One region of the Jeotgalibaca dankookensis genome, then DNA from elsewhere that is predicted to be linked to it. Evidence: a T-box and tRNA genes for the amino acid it is inferred to sense, from the RefSeq annotation. Region 1 holds a T-box; the other holds one or more tRNA genes.
The links. The T-box of region 1 lies ahead of serS (serine--tRNA ligase). A T-box ahead of a tRNA ligase gene usually reads a tRNA of that ligase, here a tRNA-Ser.
Positions count from the first base shown of each region.

Region 2: it has a tRNA-Ser gene. The T-box ahead of serS (serine--tRNA ligase) is inferred to sense a tRNA for this amino acid. The anticodon was not compared.

Region 1 covers NZ_CP019728.1:2,006,339-2,010,777, reverse strand. Annotated here, with positions in the region: gene msrA (peptide-methionine (S)-S-oxide reductase MsrA) at 146-664, opposite strand; gene serS (serine--tRNA ligase) at 682-1,983, opposite strand; T-box leader at 2,036-2,256, opposite strand; gene BW727_RS09955 (serine hydrolase) at 2,306-3,640, opposite strand; gene BW727_RS09950 (sensor histidine kinase) at 3,709-4,439, opposite strand, start outside.
Region 2 covers NZ_CP019728.1:166,410-170,848, reverse strand. Annotated here, with positions in the region: gene BW727_RS00820 (cold-shock protein) at 1-33, opposite strand, end outside; gene BW727_RS00815 (hypothetical protein) at 209-658, opposite strand; gene BW727_RS00810 (acyltransferase family protein) at 782-1,765, opposite strand; tRNA gene BW727_RS00805 (tRNA-Ser) at 1,908-1,995, opposite strand; gene BW727_RS00800 (glutathione S-transferase family protein) at 2,244-3,200, shown strand; gene BW727_RS00795 (cation:proton antiporter) at 3,245-4,423, opposite strand.

The DNA.
Region 1 (4,439 bases):
TTTGCTAGCAGAATTTAATAATACACCGGATTATATCTTTTGGCAAGTTAATTTTAAATTTCAAAGCATATTTTAGGCATAAAAAAACAAGGAGCTAGAGTTGAGCCTAACTCCTTGACGTGAATATCTTTATAATCCCTTCATTTTACCAATGTTTATTAATATAGCTATCTCTACCAGAATGCGCACGGTAACGATTGTAATGGCTAGCAGATTTTTTATAAAAGTCTTGGTGATATTGTTCTGCTTCATAAAAAGGTTGAGCAGGTTCAATAGGTGTAATAATAGGTTTTAAGAATCGCCCACTTTCTTGCAACTCTTTTTTCGATTCCTCAGCTATCTTTCTCTGTTCTTCTGAATGGAAAAATATTGCAGGTCTGTATGAATTCCCTTGATCAACAAACTGTCCATTTGGATCGGTAGGATCTGTTTGTTGCCAGTATACTTCTACTAAATCTTTATATGGAAATATCTCAGGATCAAAAGTAATTTGAACGGCTTCCGTATGCCCTGTCCTACCTGTTGTAACTTGTTCGTAAGTAGGATTTTCAACATGGCCACCTGTATATCCTGATACAACTGATTCAATCCCTGGTAGTGAATCAAAGGGTTTTACCATGCACCAGAAACAGCCACCAGCAAACGTTGCTTTTTCTAAAGTCATTTTACTAACCACCTTTTTTATTTTTTATTTAAAGCATTTTCTTTAGTAATTTTTGTAATACCGCCCATGTAGGGAACAAGAACATCTGGTACTGTTATAGAACCGTCTTCATTTTGATAATTTTCTAGAATTGCAGTTACTGTTCGTCCTACAGCAACACCCGAACCATTCAAAGTATGCAAGTAAGCAATAGATCCTGTTTCTTCTGAACGGTAACGGATCATTGCGCGACGTGCTTGGAAATCTTCCGTATTCGAACAAGAAGAAATCTCACGATAAGTATCTTGCGCTGGAACCCAAACTTCAACGTCATATGTTTTAGCAGCTGAGAATCCCATATCACCTGTACTCAATACGATTGTACGATGCGGTAGTTTGAGGTTACGTAAAACTGACTCTGCATCATCTGTCATTTTTTCTAATTCATCATAAGATTCTGATGGTTTACTAAATTTAACCATTTCAACTTTATGGAACTGGTGCATACGAATAAGACCTCGTGTATCACGGCCTGCACTTCCGGCTTCCGAACGGAAAGATGGGCTCATTGCCGTAAAATAAATCGGTAAGTCTGCTTCATTTAATATCTCATCGCGGTAATAGTTTGTTAAAGGAACTTCCGCAGTTGGAATTAAGGTAAAATGACGTTCATCTTCTAATTGGAATACATCTTCTTTGAACTTAGGAAATTGGCCTGTACCAAACATAGATGCTTCGTTTGTCATGTATGGTGGGATAACTTCTAAATATCCGTGTTCTTCGGAATGTAAATCGAGCATATAGTTATAGCATGCACGTTCCAAACGCGCACCTAGTCCTTTATAGAAGACAAAACGTGAACCGGTTACTTTTGCTGCTCGCTCAAAGTCTAGAATTCCTAAATCTTCTGCCACTTCGTAGTGCGCTTTAGGTGTAAAGTCGAACTCGCGAGGTTTACCCCATTTACGTATTTCAACGTTATCATCTTCATCTTCCCCTACAGGAACGGATTCATGGGGAACATTTGGTAAACGGGCCGCTATATAAGTTATTTGTTCTTCCACTTCGTGTAACTCGGTATCGAGCTGTTTAATCTTTTCCCCGACATTTTGCATTTCTGCAATTTTATCATCAGCATTTTCTTTGTTACGTTTAAGTGTTGCAATATCTTGTGAAACTTGATTACGTAGTTTCTTCAAATTTTCAGTCTCAGCAATTTGCTTTCGGCGCTCTTGATCTAATTGGTATAAATTTTTTAACTCACTTTCATCTACACCGCGTTTAGCTAATTGCTCAACCATTCCTTCATAATCATCGCGAATTCTTTTCATATCTAGCATCTTTTTTCCTCCTCGTTATATAAAAGAAGTCACTTCATCCCATATCGAAATATATTGGGACGAAGTGACTTCTCGTTCGCGGTACCACCCAGCTTCGGACGCAAAAGCATCCGCACTTTGTGACGATAACGGGGACCCGAAACAATTTAGTCGATTAGCTCGTTTTCATTGTTTGCTTCACGTATGGATTCAGCAAATGATACAATCGGTTCGCACCTACCACCGACTCTCTGGTTGTTTCATTTTGCTTACTAGCTACATGCTTAGCGATTTATAAAGTTGTTTGAATCTATTTTACTAGATGTTTCATTCATTCGTCAACTTAATTGAAGAAGCCACTTATAAATTCAGTCATATTGTTCCAACCATTGGAAACCGTGTTAGTAATCCACCGGCCAGCTAAGACAAAAGCATTCGCTTTTTCAATAGTACTGCCAACTGCGACACTGGCTTGATTAGAGGAATCTCCTATATAATCTGACTCTTCACCTTCAACTGAAATACTGATTTCTCCAACTTTGGTGTCTTTTTCAATAGGTGCTTCTATAAGTCCTTTTTCATTTAGTAACTCCGTGTCTAAAGAAAGCTCTGTCGTTATTGTACGTTCTGCTTCTTCAGTCGCAGTGACTACATACGCATCTTCGCTATAAATTAAATCAACTTCTTCTTGTTTCCCCTTATCAACTGTCAGCGGTTTTTCAGTTTCTACAGCCATTCCTTTTTCTCCAACTTGAACTTTCTCAAAGTTCGTGAAGGCATAATTCATCAGCCGTCCTGTTTCTCCAAAGCGCATCAAATTGTCTTCGGCACCAATAATAACTGTAATCACACGCATATCATTTTCTAAAGCAGTTCCTGTAAAAGACGCACCCGATGCATCGGTTGTTCCTGTCTTCAGTCCATCTACAGCTGGTCGCGCATAAAGTTGGTCGGGCAACATTAAATTATAAGTGGTCATACGCACTTCATCGCCTGAACCTTCCATAAATATTTTCTCTTGGATTTTTGCGGTTTCCAGAACTTCTGGATAATCATCTAACAAGTGATCCGCCACAGTAGCTACACCGCGCGCTGATAATTTGTTTTCCTCATTAACAGGAGCGTCTGGATAGAGATTTCCTAATTCTGATGCGTAATTATTTGGTAATCCCGTTACATTATAAAGACTGTAACCTTCTATTCCCCATTCATCCAGCTGTTTTTTCATAAGATCAACAAAAGCTGGTTCAGATCCTGCTAACAATTCAGAAACCGCAATTGTTGCCCCGTTTGCAGAATAAATAACCATTGCTTCGTATAAATCCTTTACCGTATAGTCAAAGTCTTGTCGCAATGGCACATTAGATAACTCATAATTTTGACTAATAGCCTTAGCATAATCACTAATCGGAACCGCTGTATCCCAGCTGATGGTTTCTTCTTCAACTGCTTGATTTATTAAATATATTGGTAATAGTTTCGTCATAGAAGCAATGTATAAAGGTTCATTGCCGTTTTGGTCTAATAAAACTTTATTCGTTCCATTATCCATTACAAAGGCTGCTTCTGCTGAAACTGATATTGGCTCTACTGCTGATACTGTTCTTGTGGCGAAAAGGGTGCTTCCTAACATACCTGTGGTTACAATACCGACTGCCCATTTTTTCATCTTATACATTTTTCTACTACTCCCGTCAAATTAAAGTTCTTTACTATAATATCGGAAATAGCTTATAAATACAATGCTTACTCGCTTGATTGTGTTAAGGGTAAATGCATCACAAATTTTGTTTCTTCATCATCAGATTCGGCGTAGATATAACCACTATGCAGGGCAACGATACTTTGTGCAATTGCTAATCCTAGGCCTGTTCCACCTGTTTGTTGGGAGCGCGAACTTTCTAAGCGATAGAATCGTCCAAACAATTCTTCCAGAGCTTCTTGAGGAATTTTCTCCCCACTATTAATAACCGAAATAATGGCCTCTGAACCGACCTTATCTGCTTGGATTTTAATCCAGCCTTCTTTTTCTCCATATTTCAAAGCGTTCGAAACAAGGTTCCCAAAAACACGAACAATTTTGTCTACATCTACCTCAATCATGAGCGGGTCTGTTTTCATTATTACTTCTATTTCGATTTTTCGTCTAGCTGATTCTAATTCAAACTCAGCCGCAACTTGCTCTAAAAACTTCCCCAAATCTAACTTGGTATAATTAAGCGGTGTGGCTGGTTGGCGGACTTTGGTATATTCAAAAAGATCATCAACTAGCACTTTCATTTGCAGTGCTTTTTCGTAAGCGATATGAATATAACGTTCTAAGTCTTCTATAGAAGAATACTGCTTATCTTCGATTAAACCCAAATAGCCAATAATCGAAGTAAGCGGGGTCCGAATATCATGACTGACATTGGTTATCAGCTCGTCTTTAGATTGTTCAATCTTACGTTCTTCATCCATAGCAGCTACGGTACTCT
Region 2 (4,439 bases), 260 kb from region 1:
TGCGTTAAACCATTTTACTGTACCTTGTTCCATAATATAATATCCTCCTCGTGCTTATAAGCACAAATTTATTTAGTTATCTTTGTACGACACGAAGTGATATGTATTACGATCCCACTTATTTTTAACGTTGTCCTAACCAAAAACACTATCATTAGTATACCTTATAAATATATAAATAGCAAGTTTATCTCTAAATTCTTTTTATTTACTCTGCTGACTCTTCTTTAGGGAGATTTTCATCCACATATTCCCAATCAGGTGTAGCGGTTACTTCTCGATAATCACTTAGACTTTCTTCTTTAATCCCTGTATCACCGACGTTTAACTCATCGGTTGTAAAAATAAACCAGACTGTATCAATATGGATTTTTTGTTTAAATTCAAATGCTCCTTGATCATCTGTTTCGAGTTTATCAATTACTTCGCCGTCTTGAACAACATAAACGTCTTCTCCATCCAAGCTTCGGCCGGAAATTTCGATATTATTTTCTTTATCGGCAAGGGAAAAATCTAAATTATTAACCCCAGATGTAAACTCAATATTTTCTTCTTGCGTAGTAGAAACTTCCGATTGCGCGGTTGTTTCTACCTCCGTTTGTTCTCCACAGCCTACTAGAAAACCGGTTACTAAAAAAGCTAAAATCATTTTCTTCATTCTCCACTGGCCTCCATTTTTTAACAGTTCCTAAGTCTTATTCTAACATGACACAAGGACGCACTTTATTATAAGTTCATGATGTTCCTAATAGAATTCACAAAAAACGTTATTGATTTCCGTTCAATTCTTGGATACGACTCTTTTCCAAGCTAACTTTTCAAGTTCAAAAAACAATAACCCTAGCACTAAACATAGCACCATGTTCAAAGAAAGTTTTACAGCTGGTGGTAACGGGGGCAAAAGATCCTTTAACCGCCAAAAATAAACCATCTGCGCTAAAAAGATATGATATGAGGCTTGCCCAATTTTTACAAAAATACGATTGACTTTTCTCTCGATTCTAACTGGCGGAAGTTTTAATCCGATGAAAACAATTAAAAGTGTCCAAAAGTAAGCGGGTGCGTGTGAACCTTCCCAATATTTTTCCATAATAAAAATCCAATCGAAATAATTCACTGCTGTGATATAAATGAAGCTTACTATAGATAGAAACGCTAACCATTTGTAATTAACTTTTTTATCATTCATAGCCAACCAAACACCTAATGTTAGAGCAAATACATAACGAAAGACCAGGAGACGGTAAGAAGCGGCGCCCATATCCGTCAGTCGCGAAAATAATTCTAAGCCTAAACTGACCAGAAACATTATTAATACGGGCTGTTTTTTATTCTTTTTCAAAAATAAATAAATAAAAGGTAAGAGTAAAGTTGTTTGGACAATAATCGGTACAAAATAACTCCCCGGTCCGCGACCACCTCTAAAAAATGAGCGGATAAACAAACTTAAATCCAATTTATCTGTAAATAAAAAAAGAGTCAACATCTGTAACAACCAAATAAATACGAAGGGATAAATGAGTCGCTCCAATCGTTTCCGTAAGTAGTTAAACTCGTAAAACTGGGGCAAGGTCTTAAATCCTCTTTTTTGATAAGACTTTGCTGTATTATAGCCAGTCAGTATCATAAAAACTGGTACAGCTTGCTTAATGTGGTGAGGTGCTAAAATTTTTAGTTCCGTTTTAAAGGTTAAACTGTGCAATAAAATTACCGATATAATCGCTAATGCTTTTAAGACATCCATATTATAATTACGTATATTCATATTCCCTCACCTATTTTTTTATTCTTACTTATAATACCACAGCTGCCTTCAACTAACGAAGCAGACCCTCCCATCCGCAACAAAAAAATAAGCCTTAACGCGTTAAATGAATAACACCTTAAGACTTGTTTATTAGAATAGACGGAGATTAGGGGATTTGAACCCCTGCACGCCTGACGACGCCTAACGCATTTCGAGTGCGTCCTCTTCAGCCTCTTGAGTAAATCTCCGTTTATTATTTTAACATTAATTCTTAGAAAAATTAAGAGTTTTTTCAACATTTTCATCACCAGCCTAGCTTAAATCTCTTCTAATGATGAAAAAACCGACTATTTCATCACTAGCTTATTTATTTGCATTGGTTGTGATTAAATAAGGCATTTTTTCATCACTAGCGGTTAGATTTGGTTTTACTTTGATGAATGGCACAAGCCTTTGTTATAATGAAAGAAATATGAAGGCGAAAGGAAGAAATAAAATGGGATTATTGGTTAATGGGAAATGGCGAGTGGATTGGAACCTTGCTGAAGACGCAGATGGTCATTTTATTCGGCAAGATTCACAGTTTCGCAATTGGGTTACTGCTGATGGGAGTGCAGGGCCAACTGGCGAATCAGGATTCAAAGCCGAAGAAAATCGCTATCATCTTTATATATCGTTGGCTTGTCCCTGGGCAAGTCGGGTCATGATTATGCGTAGCATCAAAGGGCTAAAGGATATGATTTCCGTTTCGATTGTAAACCCCTTGATGCTAGCTAATGGTTGGTCTTTTGAGACGGGACCGGGTGTTGTCGCGGATCCGATTATTGGGGCTGATTATTTGTACCAAATTTATATCCATGCGGATCCCAACTATAGTGGACGTGTAACGGTTCCGATTCTTTATGATAAAAAGACAAATAAAATTGTGAGTAATGAATCTTCTGAAATAATGCGCATACTGAATTCGGCTTTTGATCATTTAGGAGCCAGTGAAGGTGATTATTATCCTGAAGAGCTACAAGAGGAGATTGATCGTGTGAATGATCTGGTTTATCATGCGGTTAATAATGGCGTGTATAAAGTTGGCTTTTCAACGAAGCAGAGCGTGTATGAAGAAGAAGTTACTAATCTTTTTGAAGCTTTGAATACGTTAGAAGTAAGGTTAACAGATGGGCCTTATCTAATGGGGAACCAGATCACTGAAGCAGACTGGCGCCTCTTTACGACGCTCATCCGGTTTGACTCTGTTTATTATGGGCACTTTAAATGTAACCTGCGCCATTTAACTGAATATCCACACTTGTGGCGCTATACGCGTGAACTCTACCATTACCCGGGTGTTATGGAAACCGTGGATTTTGACCACATCAAAGAACATTATTACCGTAGCCACAAAACGATTAACCCCAATGGCATTGTTCCTTTGGGACCGATACTTGATTTCAGTCTTTAATTTTAGGCAATCAAAAAGAGCTATGCTGCGGCATAGCTCTTTGTTTATTCTTGTTTAAGAAATTTCTTATATGTGCTATCAACTAAAATTGCTCCTAAGGGGGCGGTTACCATAATAGCTACAACGGCTACGGTTAAAATTAATTCGCCGCTTGCTAATCCCATTGCTAAGGGTAACCCACCAATTGCAGCTTGAACCGTTGCTTTAGGCATATAAGAAAAAGCTGTAAAGACCCGCTCTTTTTTATTAAGATTTGTGCCAATTAAACTTATAAAGACACCGACCGTTCTAAATATTAAAACAGCTAAAATTAAAAGAATAGCAGCTGTTCCTGCTTTGAAAGCATAAGAGATATTAACCGTTGCGCCTACTAAAACAAATAAAAACACTTCTGCTCCAACCCATAATTTAGAAAATTTATTGGATAAGCGTTGGGCCGTATCGACATTATTTTGATGAATGGTCACTCCTAACGCCATTATTGCCAACAAACCTGAAAATCCCATAATACCGTTGAGTGCTTGCTCTAAGGCTACGAGAATAAACGAAACCGATAAAATAACCGCCACTTTAGTCGTATCACGCATAGAGACACGTTTGAATAAATAAATAAGCTCTAGTCCAACAATCACACCACCAATGATTCCAAAAATAATGGCACTTGGAATTGCTAAGAAATCACGTGCTTGGATGGTTCCTCCTTTTAATAATTCAACAAAAGCAGTAAACAGAACAATCACATAAACATCATCAACTGATGCACCGGCCAAAACCATCTGTGGGATACTCTTTTTAGTCCCATACCCTTCTTCCATCAAAACGAGCATTTTAGGTACAATAACTGCTGGTGAAACAGCTGCTACAACCGTACCCATTACTGCTGCTTCTAAAAGAGTAACTCCTAAGAAACGTGGCGCTAGTAACATCATCCCAATTATTTCTAGAGTTGCTGGGACAAAACACATTAAAATGGCTGGACGCCCCACCTTTTTTAAATCATCAATATTCAAATTAAGTCCTGCGCGCGTTAAAATAATAATTAAAGCAATTTGTCTCAGATCTGTTGAGATTTCTAACACAGTCGGATCGATCAAATTCCAAACGTAAGGACCTAGTAAAACTCCCGTTAAAAGCATCCCAATCAACTTGGGGAGCTTAATCACTTCAAAAATTCTTCCTAAAGTAATCCCTACTAAAAATATAAGTGCGAATGACAGTAGCATGCGTATACCTCTTTCT